DNA from 2 places in the Embleya sp. NPDC025285 genome. Region 1 is predicted to be linked to the other one. Evidence: predicted binding sites of a transcription regulator. Region 1 holds the regulator's gene; the other holds the start of a gene.
The links. The regulator HspR, encoded in region 1, represses chaperone genes until heat shock. The targets are predictions, from matches to a motif close to TTGAGNNNNNNNNNCTCAA.
Positions count from the first base shown of each region.

Region 2: lon (endopeptidase La) is a predicted target of HspR. The motif match lies at 9,483-9,501, and genes of this name have one in related genera.

Region 1 is NZ_JBVHLU010000199.1:1,137-9,396, reverse strand. It holds partial or broken gene ACZ4FV_RS50815 (Hsp70 family protein) at 1-343, shown strand, start outside; gene grpE (nucleotide exchange factor GrpE) at 340-933, shown strand; gene dnaJ (molecular chaperone DnaJ) at 1,055-2,227, shown strand; gene ACZ4FV_RS50800 (heat shock protein transcriptional repressor HspR) at 2,229-2,693, shown strand; gene ACZ4FV_RS50795 (TIGR03767 family metallophosphoesterase) at 2,873-4,702, shown strand; gene ACZ4FV_RS50790 (nucleoside/nucleotide kinase family protein) at 4,731-5,396, opposite strand; gene clpB (ATP-dependent chaperone ClpB) at 5,562-8,183, shown strand.
Region 2 is NZ_JBVHLU010000046.1:68,699-79,325, reverse strand. It holds gene ACZ4FV_RS28100 (antibiotic biosynthesis monooxygenase family protein) at 1-186, shown strand, start outside; gene ACZ4FV_RS28095 (hypothetical protein) at 273-782, opposite strand; gene ACZ4FV_RS28090 (dioxygenase family protein) at 891-1,679, opposite strand; gene hrpA (ATP-dependent RNA helicase HrpA) at 1,806-5,762, shown strand; gene ACZ4FV_RS28080 (YiaA/YiaB family inner membrane protein) at 5,799-6,089, opposite strand; gene ACZ4FV_RS28075 (hypothetical protein) at 6,206-6,766, opposite strand; gene lon (endopeptidase La) at 7,032-9,449, opposite strand; gene ACZ4FV_RS28065 (MFS transporter) at 9,788-10,627, shown strand, end outside.

The DNA of each region.
Region 1 (8,260 bases):
GGCCGCGGAGACCCGCAACCAGGCCGAGCAACTGGTGTACACCACCGAGAAGTTCATCAAGGACAACAGCGACAAGGTGCCCGCCGACGTCAAGACCGAGGTCGAGACGTCGCTCACCGAGCTCAAGGACGCGCTCAAGGGCGAGGACCTGGCCGCGATCCGCGACGCCGCGGAGAAGGTCAGCACCACGAGCCAGAAGCTGGGCACCGCGATGTACGCGAACGCGCAGCCCGGTACCGAGGGCGCGGCCGGTTCGCCCGGCGACGGCGCGGGCAACACTGCCGACGACGACGTCGTGGACGCCGAGATCGTCGACGAGGACCGTAAGGGCGGTGCTGCGTGACCGAAGGGACCGGCTCGAACCACGGCGCCGTCCCGGGCGACGCCCAAGAGACAGAGCCGAAGCCGGAAACCGGGACCGCCGCCTCGGCGGCGGCCCCGGCCCCCGGGGCGGCGGAGGCCGCCGAGCTGCGCAACCAGCTCGGTGAGCGCACCGCCGACCTGCAACGGCTCCAGGCCGAGTACGCGAACTACCGCAAGCGCGTCGAGCGGGACCGCAACGTGGCGGGCGAACTGGCCGCCATCAAGGTGCTGAGCGAACTGCTGCCGGTGCTCGACGACATCGGTCGGGCCCGGGACCACGGCGAACTGGCGGGCGGCTTCAAGTCGGTCGCCGAGTCGTTGGAGTCGATCGTGGCCAAGATGGGGCTGCAGAGCTTCGGTTCCAAGGGCGACCCGTTCGACCCGACGGTGCACGAGGCGCTGCTGCACTCGTACGCGACCGATGTCACCGAGCCCACGTGCGTGGAGATCCTGCAGCCCGGCTACCAGGTCGGCGAGCGGATCATCCGTCCGGCGCGGGTGGCGGTCGCGGAGCCCACAGCGGACGCCGAGGGCGGTCCGGAGGAGTCGGGCGAAGCGGCCGGAAGCTGAACCGTCACCGGGAACCAGACAACGAGAAGCGGAGAGGAGGGACGCCGATGCGCGGGTGGAGTGGATCCGGAAACGGGCGCTCGGAGCACGAGGGCACCCCGACCCGATCGGCGAGGGGCGCATGAGTACGAAGGACTACCTGGAGAAGGACTACTACAAGGTGCTCGGCGTCCCCAAGGACGCCGGCACCGCCGAGATCAAGAAGGCCTACCGCAAGCTCGCCGTCGAGTTCCACCCGGACAAGAACAAGGGTGACACCAAGGCGGAGGAGCGGTTCAAGGAGATCTCGGAAGCCTACGACGTGCTCGCCGACGACAAGCGGCGCAAGGAGTACGACGAGGCACGGACCCTGTTCGGCAGCGGGGGTGGCTTCCGCGGCCCCGGCGGCGGGCAGGGCGGGGCCGGCGGCTTCCCCTTCGACCTCGGCGACATCTTCGGTGGCCAGCAGGGCGGCGCGGGCAACACCGGCGGCCTGGGCGACATCTTCGGCGGGCTGTTCGGCGGCGGTCGGCAGACCGGACGGCAGCAGCCCCGACGCGGCTCGGACGTGGAGTCCGAGGTCACCCTCGGCTTCGCGGACGCGGTGGACGGCGCGACCGTCCCGATCCGGCTGACCAGCTCCGAGCCGTGTCGGCACTGCAACGGCACGGGCGCGGCCGCGGGCACCACCCCGCGGATGTGTCCCACCTGCGCGGGTTCGGGCAACGTCAGCCGTCCGCAGGGCGGCTTCGGCTTCTCCGAGCCGTGCCGCGACTGCAAGGGCCGCGGGCTGCTGGTGGACGACCCGTGCATCGTGTGCAACGGCAGCGGTCGGGCCAAGAGTTCGCGCACGATGCAGGTCCGGATCCCGGCCGGGGTTCAGGACGGACAGCGGATCCGGCTCAAGGGCAAGGGCGCTCCCGGCGAGCGCGGCGGCCCCTCCGGCGACCTGTACGTCGTGGTGCACGTCAAGACGCACTCCGTATTCGGCCGCAAGGGCGACAACCTCACCGTCACCGTGCCGGTCACCTTTCCGGAGGCGGTGCTGGGGGCGGAGGTCACCGTGCCCACCCTGGGCGGCATCCCGGTCACGCTCAAGCTCCCCGCGGGCACGGGCAACGGCCGCACGCTGCGCGTCCGCGGGCGCGGTGCGGCACGCAAGGACGGCACTCGGGGCGACCTCCTGGTCACCGTCGAGGTGACGGTCCCACAGCAGCTGAACGACAAGGCGCGCGAGGCGCTGGAGGCGTTCCGCGAGGCGACCGTCGCGCACGATCCCCGAGCCGATCTGTTGGACGCGGCGAAGGGGGCATGACATGCGACCGGGCGGCTTGGGCGGCGACGGCGGGCGGCGTGGCTACGAGATCGACGAGACCTCTCCGGTCTACGTGATCTCGGTGGCCGCGCAACTGTCCGGCCTGCATCCACAGACGCTGCGCCAGTACGACCGACTCGGCCTGGTCTCGCCGGACCGCACGGCCGGTCGCGGGCGGCGCTACTCCGCCCGCGACATCGTCCAGTTGCGCGAGGTGCAGCGGCTCTCCCAGGAGGCCGGCATCAACCTCGCCGGGATCAAGCGGATCCTGGAGCTGGAGAACCAGGTGCTCGCGCTGAGCGTGCGGGTGGCCGAGTTGGAGCACGCGCTGCACGAGGCGACGGACGCGAGCGCCCGGCGCGAGGCGGCCGTACACGCGTCCTACCGACGCGATCTGGTCCCGGTCCGGCCGCAGGCGGGCACCGCGCTCGTGGTGTGGAAGCCCAGGCGCGGGCGCACCGACTGACGCCCGGCGCACGGGCCGCACGAGATCCGGGAGGGGCGGGGCTTCGGCCGCGCCCCTTCGTCCGTGTGGGCCGCGGCCTCGTTCGCGGGGGTCGGGCCCGCCGTTTCGTGCGGGGCGGGCGTTCGGGTGGCCTCGGCACATCCTTGATGCCGCTCAATACGCGTCAGTAGGGTCGCCGCATGAAGCCGAATCGTCGGGACGTCCTGAAGTACTCGGCCGCGGGCGCGGCACTGCTGGGAGCGGCGGCGTGCACCGACGCCGAGGAGTCGCCGGTCAACAAGTCGAGCGACGCGCCCAAGCCCGGCGCCCCGACCTCGGGCGGCGCCGCAGGCGCGGCCGGCACCACCCTGGAGCGCACCCTGCTGCTCGGCCCGCCCGGCCCGGGCGGTTACCGCAAGGTGGTCGCCGGCCCCGGCGAACCGCACCTGCTGCGCAACGAGTTGGCCCCCGGCGCCGGTCCCGGCGACAAGACGAAGAGCCGACCCCTGGTGGCCTTCACCCAACTGACGGACATCCACATCCAGGACTCCCAGTCGACCGCGCGGGTGGACTTCCTGGACCGGCACAGCGACAAGGACCAGCCGTTCGCCAAGCTGCTGCCGTTCCAGTCGTCGTACCGCCCGCAGGAGGTGCTGACGGCGCAGATCGCCGAGGCGATGGTGCAGTCCCTCAACCGGATCGGCAAGGGCCCGGCGCTGGGCCAACCCCTGGCGTTCACCATCTGCACGGGCGACAACACCGACAACATCCAGTTCAACGAGCTGCGTTGGTACATCGACGTGCTCGACGGCGGCAAGAAGGTCACCCCCGACTCGGGCGACCGGAACAAGTACGAGGGCCCGATGGACGCGGTCGCGTACAACGACCGCTACTGGCACCCGGACGGCACGCCGGCCGGACAGAAGGACGACCTGCCCAGGCGCGAGTTCGGTTTCCCCACCGTGCCGGGTCTGCTCGACGCGTGCCGGCGTCCGTTCGAGGCGACCGGCCTGAAGACCCCGTGGTACACCGCGTACGGCAACCACGACGGGCTGGTCCAGGGCAACCTGCCGGTCAACGAATTGCTGGGCAAGGTCGCGGTCGGCGACGAGAAGGTGCTGGACATATCCGCGAAGGAGACCGTCGTCGCGCTCGCGGTCGGACTGCAGAGCGGCAAGCCGGACGCGCTTGCCGCGCTGATGTCGGGCCCCAAGCGCAAGGTCACCGCCGACCCGGACCGGCGGCTGATCGACCGCGCGGAGACGATCAAGGAGCACTTCAACACCACCGGCTTGCCCAAGGGCCACGGCTTCACCCAGCAGAACATCGACGCCAAGACCGCGTACTACAGCTTCGACCAGGGTCAGGTGCGCTGCCTGGTCCTGGACACGGTGAACCAGTACGGCCTGGACTCCGGCTGCCTGGACCCGACCCAGTTCGCGTGGCTCCAGGACCACCTGATGAAGGGCAGTTCCAGCTACCTGGACGAGCAGGGCAAGGTGGTCCAAGGCACCGGCCAGGACAAGCTGTTCGTGCTGTTCAGCCACCACACCATCGAGACGATGGTGAACCGCACGGTGCCCCCGGGGCAGCCCGCGCGAATCCTGGGCCCCGAGGTCTTGTCGCTGCTGCTGCGCTTCCCGAACGTCGTGCTGTGGGTGAACGGGCACACCCACGACAACCACGTGAAGCCGCACCCGCGCCCGGCCGGCTTCGCCGCTCCCGGAGGCTTCTGGGAGGTCAACACCGCGTCGCACATCGACTGGCCCTCGCAGGCGCGGATCGTGGAGATCGGGGACAACCGCAACGGCACACTGTCCGTCTTCGGCACCATCGTCGACTCGGCCGGGCCGGAGTCCAACGGCGGCAAGCTGGACACCCCGGTCGCACTGGCCGCGCTGGCCCGCGAACTCGCGGGCAACGACTGGCACGAGCGCGATCGCCCGGACGCGAAGGTGGACGGTCGGCGCGGTCGGATCGAGGACCGCAACGTGGAACTGCTGGTGCCGACGCCGGCGTGGCTCACGTAGAGCAGGCGGGTCCGCCGAGTCCGGCGGTCTACCAGACCACCGTCACCACGCGGGCGCAGCGTGACTTGGAGCGCTTGACCAGTTCGCCGTTGGGACGGTCGCTGCCGGCGACCCAGGCCATCGCCTCGCCGACGCTGCGACCGCCCCGGCGCTGGCGCCTGGTCAGCCGCTCGTCGCGGACCCGGTCCGAGGCGTGCACGTACCAGACCTCGGTCATCAGGCAGTAGGCGTCGGTCCAGCCGGGAGCGTCCAGTGCCAGGTAGTTGCCCTCGGTCACCACGATCCGGGTGCCGGGGCGGACCACGTGCCGCGCCGCGACCGGCTCGTGCAGCGAGCGGTCGTAGTCCGGCACGTACACGTCCCGGTCCACCTCGTGCACCACACGGGCCAGCGTGGTCGCGTAGCCCCACACGTCGAACGTGTCCACGGCGCCCTTGCGGTGCAGTCGGCCGATCCGCTTGAGCTGCACGTTCGAGAGGTGGAACCCGTCGAGCGGCACATAGGCGGCGGTACCGACGCCGACCCGCTGTTCGATCGCGCGCACCAGGCGGCCGGCGAGCGTGGACTTCCCGGCACCCGGCGGACCGGCGAGGCCGAGCACGACCCGATCGGCCCCGGGCGCCGCCGGAATCAGCCGTACCGCCGCATCCGCGAGCGCGTCGAGTGTTTCGAGGGCACCGGACACATCTGGCATGTCCGCAGTCTAGGCATCCGGAGCGACGCACGGTTGAGTGGAATAGACTCAACTTAGTTGTGGTTGCCACAGTCAAAGGACCGTTCGGGTGCCATACGGACACGACACGGACGGAATGATGGCCGTGACATCGCGTGCCCGAAGCGAAGGAGTCGCACACCTCACATGGATGCACAGAAGCTCACCACCAAGGCCCAAGAGGCCCTTTCGGTCGCCATCCGCAAGGCTTCCGCGGCGGGACACCCCCAGGTGGAGCCCGCGCATCTGCTGCTCGCCCTGCTCGAACAGCCCGAGGGGACCGCGGTCCCGCTGCTGGGCGCGGCCGGTGTGGACGTGCCGCTCCTGAAGGTCGCGGCCGTCCAGATTTCCGATCGCCTGCCGAGCGCGTCCGGCTCAACGGTGGCCGCTCCGCAGCTCGCCCGCGAGACGATGCTCGCGCTCGACGAGGCGGAGAAGCAGGCCGACAAGCTCGGCGACACGTTCGTGTCCACGGAGCACGTCCTGGTCGGTCTCGCGTCCGGCCGCTCCGGTCCGGTCGCCGAGGCGCTGCGCGACGCGGGCGCCACGCCGCAGGCGCTGCTCGACTCCTTCAAGGCGGTGCGCGGCAGCGCCCGGGTCACCTCCCAGGACCCGGAGAGTACCTATCAGGCCCTGGAGAAGTACGGCCGCGACCTGACCGAGGAGGCCCGCGACGGCAAGCTGGACCCGGTGATCGGCCGCGACTCGGAGATCCGCCGGGTGGTCCAGGTGTTGTCCCGCCGGACCAAGAACAACCCGGTCCTGATCGGTGAGCCCGGCGTCGGCAAGACCGCCGTCGTCGAGGGCCTGGCCAGGCGGATCGTGGCCGGCGACGTGCCCGAGTCGCTGCGCGACAAGCGGCTGATCGCGCTCGACCTGGGCGCGATGGTCGCGGGCGCGAAGTATCGCGGCGAGTTCGAGGAGCGGCTGAAGGCGGTCCTGAACGAGATCAAGTCCAGCGACGGCCAGGTCGTCACCTTCATCGACGAACTGCACACCGTGGTGGGCGCGGGCGCGACCGGCGACAGTTCGATGGACGCGGGCAACATGCTCAAGCCGATGCTCGCGCGCGGCGAACTGCGCCTGGTCGGCGCGACCACGCTGGACGAGTACCGCAAGCACATCGAGAAGGACCCCGCGCTGGAGCGCCGGTTCCAGCAGGTGTTCGTCGGCGAGCCCAGCGTCGAGGACACCATCGCGATCCTGCGCGGCCTCAAGAGCCGGTACGAGGCGCACCACAAGGTGCAGATCGCCGACTCGGCCCTGGTCGCCGCGGCCACCCTCTCCGACCGCTACATCACCGCGCGCTTCCTCCCCGACAAGGCGATCGACCTGGTCGACGAGGCGGCGTCGCGGCTGCGGATGGAGATCGACTCCTCCCCCGTCGAGATCGACGAACTCCAGCGCTCGGTGGACCGGCTGCGGATGGAGGAGATGGCGCTGGCCAAGGAGACCGACGCGGCCAGCCGGGACCGGCTGGAGCGACTGCGCAAGGACCTCGCGGACAAGCAGGAGCAACTCAGCGGGCTGACCGCGCGCTGGCAGCAGGAGAAGGCCGGCCTGAACCGGGTCGGCGAGCTCAAGGAACGCCTGGACGCGGCCCGCGGCGAGGCCGAGCGGGCCCAGCGGGACGGCGACTTCGAGACCGCCTCGAAGCTGATGTACGGCCAGATCCCGACCCTGGAGCGCGAGCTGGCCGAGGCCGCCGCGACCGAGGGCGACCGGGGCACGCACGGCACCGCGATGGTCAAGGAGGAGGTCGGCCCGGACGACGTCGCCGACGTGGTCTCGTCCTGGACCGGCATCCCCTCCGGCCGCCTCCTGGAGGGCGAGCGTGGCAAGCTGCTGCGGATGGAGGACGAGCTGGGTCGCCGGCTGATCGGCCAGAAGGCGGCCGTGGCGACGGTCTCCGACGCGGTACGCCGGGCCCGCTCCGGCATCGCCGACCCGGACCGCCCGACCGGCTCCTTCCTCTTCCTGGGCCCGACCGGTGTGGGCAAGACCGAGTTGGCCAAGTCGCTCGCCGACTTCCTCTTCGACGACGAGCGCGCGATGGTGCGGATCGACATGTCGGAGTACGCGGAGAAGCACTCGGTCGCCCGCCTGGTCGGCGCGCCGCCCGGCTACGTGGGCTACGAGGAGGGCGGCCAGTTGACCGAGGCGGTCCGCCGCCGGCCGTACTCGGTGGTGCTCCTGGACGAGGTGGAGAAGGCCCATCCCGAGGTCTTCGACGTCCTGCTCCAGGTGCTCGACGACGGGCGGCTGACCGACGGCCAGGGCCGCACGGTGGACTTCCGCAACGTGGTGCTGATCCTGACCTCGAACCTGGGGTCCCAGTACCTGGTCGACCCGGCGCTGTCCCGGGAGCAGCAGCAGAACCTGGTGATGGACGTGGTTCGCAACGCGTTCAAGCCGGAATTCCTCAACCGGCTCGACGACATCGTGCTCTTCGACGCGCTCGGCACGGCGGAACTCGCACACATCGTCGGACTCCAGGTCGATCGGCTCGGCGCCCGGCTCAAGGACCGCCGGATCACCCTGACGGTGACCGACGCGGCCCGCGAGTGGCTCGCGCTGACCGGGTACGACCCGGCGTACGGCGCGCGGCCGCTGCGCCGGCTGATCCAGACCGCCATCGGCGACAAGCTGGCCCGGGCGCTGCTCGCCGGCGAGATCGACGACGGCGACACGGTCGTGGTCGACCTGGACGAGGCGAGCGACACGCTGGTGGTGCAGCCGCAGGAGCGGGTGCCGGCGAAGACGCTCTGACGAGCGGGTTCGGGGCCGAGTCGGCCACGAATGCCACGGCGCCGGGACCTGTTGCGGGTCCCGGCGCTTCGGCATGG
Region 2 (10,627 bases), on a different contig from region 1:
CGCCAGGTCGAGTCGCCCACGTCGTACCTGCTGCTGATCGGCTGGGAGACCCTGGAGGCGCACACGGTCGGCTTCCGCGAGTCGGACCTGTTTCCGCAGTGGCGGGCCATCGTCGGCGAGTTCTTCGCGGTCCCGCCGACGATCGTGCACTACGAGAGCGGCCTGACCCCGGCCGACGAGGCCTGAGGCGCGGAACGCGTCGATACCGAGGTCCCTCGCCCGAGACGGGGCGGGGGACCTTCGCGTGTACCGACCCCGGGGCCCGCCCGGGCTCACTCCTCCCACAACCCGGCCACGGTCAGGCCCGGGTCGATGTCGGCCAGGGCCCGGGTCGGGTCCAGGGTGGGGAGCACCCGGTGGGTCGCCGCCGCGTGCGCGTAGACCAGCAGGAGGTCCTCGGCGGTCCAGCGGACCGAGGGCCAGACCGCGTCGCGGCCCGGGCACAGGCGGGTCAGGCGGGTGTGAAACTCGTCGAGTTCGGCCGGATTGGTGAAGGTCCGAGCCGCCTCGATCGCGTCGTGGTCGGTGCGCAGGAGCGCGTGCGTCGGCACCACGGGAACTCGCATCACGGCGTCCGGGTCGGCGTCCGACATGCCCAGGCCGCGCGCGACGCGGTGCAGCGCCGACGCCATCAGCAGCGCGACGAGCAGCCCGCTGTCCTCCCGTACGCCGCCGGACGGGAAGAACCTCGCCGCCCAGAAACGCTGTTCGGTGTTCAGGTGCTCACGCACGAGCATGCAGCCGACTCCCACGCAGCTCTGCGGCAGGGTTCTGGCAGCCATGCGGCTACGTTACGGCTCCGGTGGCGCGCCGTGGCGCAGTTCCGTTTATTTACGACATTGGCCTTATTCGGACCATCCGGCTCCGCCGCGCCATCCGGCTCCGCCGCGTCAGCCCAGTTGGATGGATCGCTTGGAGAGCCCGAACCAGAAGCCGTCGATCACCTGGCTCAGCCGGTCCAGGTCCTCGTGGCCGGCGCCGAGCGAGACGAACAGCGGCGCGAGGTGCTCGGTCCTGGGGTGTGCCAGGCGCGCGGCGGGCGCCTTGTGGGTGAAGTCGAGCAGCGCGTCCACGTCGCCGGCGCGGAACGCCTCGTCGCCCCAGTGGTCGAACTCGCTCGACCACCCCGGCGCCGGCGCGTCCGCCCGGGGATCCAGGCCACGCAGGTTGTGCGTGAAGAAACCGCTGCCCACGATCAGCACACCCTCCTCGCGCAGCGGCGCGAGCCGTCGGCCGACCTCGTACAGCCGCACCGGGTCCAGCGTGGGCAGCGACATCTGGAGCACCGGCACGTCGGCATCCGGGTACATCTCGACCAGCGGTACGTACGCGCCGTGGTCGAGGCCGCGCTCCGGCACATCCTGCACGTCGGGTCCGAGCAGCGCCCGCACCCGCGCCGCGAGGTCGGGGGCGCCCGGCGCCGGATACCTGACCCGGTAGTAGTGCTCCGGGAAGCCACCGAAGTCGTACACGAGCGGAATCGTGCGGGTCGCGCCGAGCGCGATCGGGGCGTCCTCCCAGTGCGCGGACACCATCAGGATCGCCGTGGGCCTGGGCAGCTCGGCGGACCAGGCGGCGAGCTGGCCGGTCCACAGCGCGTCGTCCGCGAGCGGCGGTGCGCCGTGACCGAGGTAGACGACGGGCATGCGCGCGGCGCCCCGGGGCGAGGTGATGTCCATGCGCCCAGGATACCAAGTAGTTCTACGTTCAACAATTGACATGACAGGAGGATCTGCCGGGGGATCGCCGTCGGGAGTAATCCGCTGGCCTGCGCCCCCGGGGTGCCACTTATCCTTGACCCCGTAATGGGAACGCCAGTAGCCACATCTCAGCTCGCCGACCTCCAGGCGCGCCTGCCCCACCTGATGCTTCGGGATCAGGACCGTCTGCGCCGTCGTCTCGACCGGACCCGCAAGAACCGCAAGGGTCCGCAGCAGGTCGCCGAGACCGAGAGCCTGATCACCGCGTTCGACGCCGCCGAGACGCGGGTCGCGAACCGGCGCGCCGCCGTGCCCACGATCGGCTACCCCGAAGCGCTGCCGGTCAGCCAAAAGAAGGACGACATCCTGGCCGCGATCCGCGACCACCAGGTCGTGATCGTCGCGGGCGAGACCGGCTCCGGAAAGACCACCCAGATCCCGAAGATCTGCCTGGAGCTGGGTCGCGGGGTGCAGGGCCTGATCGGGCACACCCAGCCGCGCCGGATCGCCGCGCGTACGGTCGGCGACCGCATCGCCGAGGAGCTGGGCGGACAACTGGGCGACGTGGTCGGCTACAAGGTCCGCTTCAACGACCAGTCCAGTGACAACACGCTGGTCAAGCTGATGACCGACGGCATCCTGCTCGCCGAGGTGCAAAACGATCGGCTGCTGCGCCAGTACGACACGCTGATCATCGACGAGGCGCACGAACGCAGCCTCAACATCGACTTCCTGCTCGGCTACCTCAAACAGTTGTTGCCGCGCCGTCCCGACCTCAAGGTGATCATCACCTCGGCCACGATCGACCCGGAGCGCTTCTCGCAGCACTTCGACGACGCGCCGATCATCGAGGTGTCCGGCCGTACGTATCCCGTCGAGGTGCGCTATCGCCCGCTCGTCGCGGAGATCGACGAGGACGAGGACGACGACGAGGAGAGCGGGGGCAAACGCCGCGCCGACGATCGTGATCAGGTACAGGCGATCAGCGACGCGGTGGACGAACTGCTCGGCGAGGCGTCCGGCGACATCCTGGTCTTCCTCAGCGGTGAGCGCGAGATCCGGGACACCGCCGAGGCGCTGAACAAACGACAGCTGCGCAACACCGAGGTACTGCCCCTGTACGCGCGCCTGTCCGCCGCCGAACAACATCGGGTCTTCCAGCAACACACCGGGCGACGCATCGTGCTCGCGACCAACGTCGCCGAGACCTCGCTGACCGTGCCGGGCATCAAGTACGTGATCGACCCCGGCACCGCCCGGATCTCCCGGTACAGCCTGCGCACCAAGGTGCAGCGGCTGCCGATCGAGGCCGTCTCGCAGGCCTCCGCCAATCAGCGCAAGGGCCGCAGCGGGCGCACCTCGGACGGCATCTGCATCCGGCTGTACTCACAGGAGGACTTCGAGTCGCGGCCCGAGTTCACCGACCCGGAGATCCTGCGCACCAACCTGGCCTCGGTCATCCTCCAGATGACCGCGCTGGGCCTCGGCGACATCGCCGCGTTCCCGTTCGTGGAGCCGCCGGACCGGCGCAACATCAAGGACGGCGTCCAACTCCTCCAGGAACTGGGCGCGCTGGACCCGGACGAGCCGGACGTACGCAAGCGGCTGACCCCGGTCGGCCGCAAGTTGTCCCAGTTGCCGGTCGACCCGCGTCTGGCCCGGATGATCCTGGAGGCGGACCGCAACGGCGTGGTGCGCGAGGTGCTGATCATCGCCTCCGCGCTGTCCATCCAGGATCCGCGCGAGCGCCCCGCGGAACACCAGCAGCACGCCGATCAGTTGCACGCGCGGTTCGCGGACAAGGAATCCGACTTCCTGGCATATCTCAACCTGTGGAACTACATCAAGGAACAGCGCGACGAGCTGTCCTCGAGCCGGTTCCGCAAGTTGTGCAAGAGCGAGTTCCTGCACTACCTGCGCATACGTGAATGGCAGGATCTGCACAGCCAGTTGCGCTCGGCCGCCAAGTCGCTCGGGATCGAGGCCGTCGGCGAACCGCAGGAGCCGAACACGCAGCACATCCACACCGCGATCCTGTCCGGACTGCTCTCGCACATCGGCCTGATGGACCCTGCCAAGCGCGAGTACGGCGGCGCGCGCGGCACCCGCTTCTCGGTCTTCCCCGGCTCGGCGCTGTTCAAGAAGCCGCCGCGGTGGGTGATGGCGGCCGAACTCGTCGAGACGTCCCGCCTGTGGGCGCGGATCGCCGGGCGGATCGAGCCCGAGTGGATCGAGCCGCTGGCCGGGCACCTGATCAAGCGCACCTACAGCGAGCCGCACTGGGAACAGAAGATGGCCGCGGTGATGGCCTACGAGAAGGTCACGCTGTACGGCGTGCCGATCGTGGCCGCGCGCAAGGTCGGCTACGGCAAGGTCGACCCGGAGCTGTCCCGCGAACTGTTCATCCGGCACGCCCTGGTGGAGGGCGACTGGCGTACGCACCACAAGTTCTTCGCGGCCAACCGGCGCCTGCTCGCGGACGTCGAGGAACTCGAACACCGGGCCCGCCGCCGGGACATCATGGTCGACGACGAGACCCTGTTCGACTTCTACGACGAACGCATCCCGGCCGATGTGGTCTCCGGACGGCACTTCGACGCGTGGTGGAAGAAGGCCCACCGGGCCGAGCCGGATCTGCTGAGCTTCGAGAAGTCCATGCTGATCAACGCCAAGGCGGGCGCGATCACCGAGGAGGACTACCCGAACACGTGGGTCGAGGAGGGCTTGGAGCTCAAGCTGACCTATCAGTTCGAGCCCGGCTCGAACGCGGACGGGGTCACCGCGCACATCCCGGTCGCGGTGCTCAACCAGCTCACCGGCGAGGGCTTCGACTGGCAGATCCCGGGCCTGCGCGAGGAATTGGTGACCTCGTACATCCGTGCGCTGCCCAAGGGCATCCGCCGCGGCTTCGTGCCGGCGCCGGACTACGCGCGCGCGATCCTGGCCCGGATCCCGGCTCGCCGGGGATCTTTGGTGGACGTGCTGGAGCGCGAGTTGAGCCGGATGGCCGGCATGCCGGTCAAGCGCGAGACGTGGGACCTGACGAAGGTGCCCGAGCACCTGCGGATGACCTTCCGGGTGCTCGACGACGACCGGCGCACGCTCGCCGAGGGCAAGGACCTGGAGGCGCTCAAGCTCAAGCTGCGCGACCGGATGCGGGCCGCGGTGTCCGAGGCGGCGAGCACGCTGGACATCGAGCGCACGGGCGTCAGCGCCTGGAGCATCGGCGAACTGCCGCGTGTGGTCGAACAGCGACGCGGGCCGCTGGTGGTCAAGGCGTATCCGGCGCTGGTCGACGAGGGCGCGTCCGTGGCGGTCCGGCTGTTCGACAGCGAACCCGAGCAGTCGCGCGCGATGCGGCGCGGAACGCGGCGTCTGGTGCTGCTGAACGTGCAGTCGCCGGTCAAGCAGATCCAGGGCCGGCTGCCCAACATGGCCAAGTTGACGCTCAGCCACAACCCGCACGGCGGCATCGACGCGCTCTTCGAGGACATCCTCGCGTGCGCGGCGGACATGCTGATCCAGGACGCGGGCGGCCCGGTGTGGGACGAGGCCGGCTTCGCGCGGCTGCGTGATCGGGTCAAGGCCGGGCTGCCTCGGCTGACCGAGGACACCGTGGTCAAGGTCGAGCGCGTCCTGGGTGCGTCGCACAACGTGGCCGGGCGGCTGAAGGCCACCCGGAGTCCCGCGCTGGCACCGGCGCTCGCCGACTTGAAGGCGCAGTACACGGCGCTGGTGCACAAGGGCTTCGTGACCGAGGCGGGTTGGCGCCGGCTGCCGGACGTGCATCGCTATCTCCAGGCGATGGAGCGCCGGTTGCAGCGTCTGGAGGCGGACCCGGTCCGAGATCGCGAGCGCATGTTGAAGGTCCATCAGATCCAGGCGGCCTACCGGGACCTGATGGACCGTCAAACCAAGGGCGGACCGATCCCGGCGGAGGTCGCGGCGGTGCGCTGGCAGATCGAGGAACTGCGGGTGAGCTACTTCGCCCAGTCGCTCGGCACACCGCAGCCGGTGTCCGACAAGCGGATCCTGAAGACGATCGAGGAATTGGGCCAGTAGGCCGGGGGCGGCGCGTCGAGCACCGCCCCTTCGGGCTCAGATCCCGTCGTTGCGGAACAGGTCGTGGTCGGTCAACAGCTTCTCCAGGCGCGCCTGGTCGACCCGGCTGACCACGGCCTCGCTCTCCTGGCGGTCGCGGACCACCTTGGCGATGGTGATGCTCGACGTCACGACGTAGAGCACGCCGAGGCCGAGGAAGGCCCGGATCCAGCGGTCCACCGGGAGGTAGACGATCCCGATCAGGACCGCGCTCACGGATACGCCGAAGGACAGCGCGGCCTGAACGAAGAAGCCCTGGGTGTTGTTGGTACGCAGCGGCGTTGTCATGGCAACAGTGTTGGGCCGACCGGGTGTTGCGCGCATGAGTAGGTGTACTCAAGTGGGACGGCCCCCGGCGGAAGGCCGGGGGCCGTACAGGTCGGCGATGTGGATGTCGGTCGGTGCTACGTCCAGCGCTTGGTGCCGTTGGTGCTGTTGGCGCACACCAGCGGTTCACCCTTGTTGTTCACCGCCGTGGCGCCGAGCTGCGAACAGAACTGGCCTCTGACCTTCACGCCCGCATCAGCCGGCGGCGGATCGGCCTTGGGCGGGTCTGCCTTCGGCGGGTCCACCTTGGGCGGATCGGCCTTCGGTGGATCGGCCTTCGGCACGTTCGCTTCGTCCTGCGCCGGTGCCGCCGGTGGCGGTTCGGCGGGAGCCGTGGTCGCGGGCGGCGGCGCTGTGCTGCTCACCGGCGGCGCGCTCGTCGGCGCCGCCGTGGTGGCGGCGGGCGCGGGCGTCGTTGCCGCACCCGAGGGGACCGGCGTCGACGTCGAGGCCGGCGTCACCTTGTCCTTTCCGGAGTCGTCCTTCCCATCGGACACCGCGTTCGCGAAGGCGACCAGGAAGACCACGCCCGCGACGATCGCGACGCCGATCTTCAGCGGGCGCTGCCAGTCGGTGTACTTCCACATCAGGAAGATGCCCACCGGCGCGAACACGACGAGCAGGACGACGATCCACAAGGTGCGTTGGTACCAGGGACGTTGTGGCTGAGGTTGCGGCGGAAACCCAGGCGGTGGCGAAGCGGACGAACCGTCTCCCCAACCCGGGCCCCCACCCGTTCCATATGACATGCCGCGAATACTGACAGCAACCAACCGAACTATCCGGCGCGTGACCGAATCGAGATTCACCGCCAACCGGCTTGTCCGATCTTGGCCGAAAGATGCTGCGCGAGCCGCCCGGAAGGCGACTCGCGCAGCAGGGTTTTCGCAGGTCGACGCAGGATCAGGCGGCGATGGTGTGCTTGGCGTTGGCCGGCTCCAGGGCCAGTTCCAGCACCTCGCGCACGTCGGCGACCGCGTGCACGGTGAGTCGGCTCAGGATCTCCTCGGGCACGTCGTCCAGGTCGGCCTCGTTGCGCTTGGGGATCAGCACGGTGGTCACACCTGCCCGCTCCGCGGCGAGCAGCTTCTGCTTCACGCCGCCGATCGGCAGTACCCGGCCGGTGAGCGAGACCTCACCGGTCATTGCCACGTCCGAGCGGACCGGCCGCCCGGTGAGCAGCGACACCAGCGCGGTGGTCATCGTGACACCGGCGCTCGGGCCGTCCTTGGGGACCGCGCCGGCCGGGACGTGGATGTGCACGCCTCGGTCCTTGAGGTCGCCCACCGGTACCTCCAGCTCCGCCCCGCGCGAGCGCAGGTAGGACAGCGCGATCTGCGCCGACTCCTTCATCACGTCGCCGAGTTGGCCGGTCAGGGTCAGTCCCGTACCGCCCGTCTCGGCGTCCGCGAGCGACGCCTCGATGTAGAGCACGTCGCCACCCGCGCCGGTGACCGCGAGCCCGGTGGCCACACCCGGCACCGCGGTGCGCTGCTCGGCCTTGCTCAGCAGCGACTCCGGGGTGTGCCGGGGCCGCCCGAGGTAGTCGCGCAGGTCGCCGGCGTCCACCGTGATCGGCAGCGGGTGCGCGTCGGCGTCCAGCGCCTGTCGGGCCGCGACCTTGCGCAGCACGCGGGCGATCGAGCGCTCCAGGGTGCGCACGCCCGCCTCCCGGGTGTACTCGCCCGCCAGCAGCCGCAGCGCGTCTTCGGTGAAGGACACCTCGGTGTCGTCCAGACCCGCCTTGTCCAACTGACGCTTGATCAGGTGGTCCCGGGCGATGACGACCTTCTCGTCCTCGGTGTAGCCATCGAGCCGGACCAGTTCCATCCGGTCGAGCAGCGGCTCGGGGATGGTCTCCAGGACGTTGGCCGTGGCCAGGAACACCACGTCGGAGAGGTCGAGTTCGACCTCGAGGTAGTGGTCGCGGAAGGTGTGGTTCTGGGCCGGGTCGAGCACCTCCAGCAGGGCCGCGGTCGGGTCGCCGCGGTAGTCCGAGCCGACCTTGTCGATCTCGTCGAGCAGGACGACGGGGTTCATGCTGCCCGCCTCCTTGATCGCCCGGACGATGCGACCGGGCAGGGCGCCGACGTAGGTGCGCCGGTGGCCGCGGATCTCGGCCTCGTCGCGCACGCCGCCGAGCGCGACCCGGACGAACGAGCGACCCATCGCGCGGGCCACCGACTCGCCCAGCGAGGTCTTGCCGACACCGGGCGGGCCGACCAGGGCCAGTACCGCGCCGGACCGCCGGCCGCCGACCACGCCCAGCCCGCGCTCCTCGCGGCGCTTGCGCACCGCGAGGTATTCGACGATGCGCTCCTTGACGTCCACCAGGCCGGAGTGGTCCGCGTCCAGGATCGCGCGCGCCTCGGCGATGTCGTACGCGTCCTCGCTGCGCTCGTTCCACGGCATTTCCAGCACGGTGTCCAGCCAGGTGCGGATCCAGCCGCCCTCGGGCGACGCGTCGGAGGCGTGCTCCAGCTTGTCGACCTCCTTGAGCGCGGCGGCCAGCACCTTCTCCGGCAGGTTCGCCGCCTCGACCCGGGCGCGGTAGTCCTCCTCCTCGCTGTCCGGGGTGCCGTTGAGCTCGTTGAGCTCCTTGCGCACCGCGGCGAGCTGCTGCTTGAGCAGGAATTCGCGCTGCTGCTTGTCCATGCCCTCCTGGACGTCCTTGCGGATCGTCTCGGCCACGTCCAGCTCGGCGAGGTGGTCCCGGGTCCAGCCGACGACCTTGGTCAGCCGCTCCTGGACGTCGACAGTCTGCAGGACCTCGATCTTTTGCTGAAGCGTCAGGTACGGGGCGTAGCCGGAGTTGTCCGCCAGGTCGCTCGGGTCCTCCAGCGCCTGTACGTGGTCGACCACCTGCCACGCGCCGCGCTTGCCCAGCACGGTGGTGACCAGGGCCTTGTACTCGCGGGCCAGCTCGTGGGTGTGCTCGTCCGCCTCGACGTCCGTCACCCGGGTCGCCTCGACCCACAGCGCCGCGCCGGGACCGGTGGTTCCGGTGCCGATCCGCACCCGGCTCTCGCCGCGCACCACCACGACCGACTCACCCCCGGGCAGCCGACCGACCTGCTCGATCACCCCGAGCGTGCCCACCGCCGGGTATTGCCCGTCGTCACGCGGAACAAGCAGCACCCGCGCCTTGCTCTCACTACGGATGCCGGGTCCGGCGGACCGCCCCGCGGCGGCCCGCGCGGCATCCACGGCGGCACGGGTCTCCGCGTCGTCGAGTTCGAGCGGGACCACCATGCCGGGGAGGACGACCACGTCGTCCAGCGGAAGAACCGGCAGGGTCAGTGTCCCGATGGTCTCGCTCATGTCATGCCCCTCAGGTAGCCACAGTCGAAAAAGTTGCGCTGCACTGACTCAAGAAACAAGAGCCCCTCTTTGTTCCCCCACCCTTCCGATCCCTGTTCGCCCACAGCGAAGCGCTTCGGCCGGCAGGCGGGGGCGGGGGTCGGGCGTCGGGGGCGGCAGGTCGGGGGCCGGGAGATCGGGGGCAGGACGTCGGCAGGTCGGGGGGCGACGGGCTCGTGATGTCGAGGACGGGGTGACGTTGAGGGCGGGATACCGCCAGACCCGGGGCGGCGGGGGCGGTTGTACTGGGACTCCCCGTTGTCGGGGATCCCCTCCCCCGCCCTGCCGAAAGGGACGTCATGTCCGTCATTGCCGGAGCCGACTCGCACACCGCCGACGCACCCGGATCGGACGCGGGGCAGCCGCGCCGGTACTGGCCGGGCGTGGTGTGTCTGTCGGTCGGGATCTTCGCGATCGTGACGAGCGAGATTCTGCCGATCGGGTTGTTGACGCCGATCGGGGACGACTTCGGCGTCTCGGATGGCACTGCCGGGTGGTTGATGGTCGTACCGGGCCTGTTGGCGGCGGTCTGCGCGCCGGTGGTGACGGTGTGCACCGGGCGGCTGGATCGGCGCACGATGTTGGTCGCGCTGATCGTGTTGTTGGCGGCGGCGAACTTCCTCGCGGCCGTCGCGCCCGCGTTCTGGGTGGTGTTGGTGGCGCGGGCGCTGGTGGGGGTCACCATCGGCGGGTTCTGGTCGATCGGGGCCGGACTGGCGCCTCGGTTGGTGCGTGCGCAGCGGGTGGGTACGGCAACCGCCGTGATTTTCGCGGCCGTTCCGGCCGGCTCCGTGCTGGGTCTGCCCGCCGGTACACAGCTCGGCGAACACATCGGCTGGCGCGCCTCGTTCGTGGTCATGGGCGTGCTCGCGCTGGGCGTGGCGATCGCGCTCGCCGTGCTGTTGCCGCCGCTGCCCGCGCTCGAGGTGACCCGGGCCCGGGTGTTGCGCGATCTGCTGCGCGGCACCGGCATCCGGATCGGCCTCGCCGCGACCTGCCTGATCGTGATCGCGCACTTCGGCGCCTACACGTACGTGACGCCGTTCCTGGAGCAGGTCACCCGGGTGGACCGGGGGCTGATCGGCGTCTACCTGTTGACCTTCGGCGTGGCCGGCATCGTCGGCAACTTCGTCGCGGGC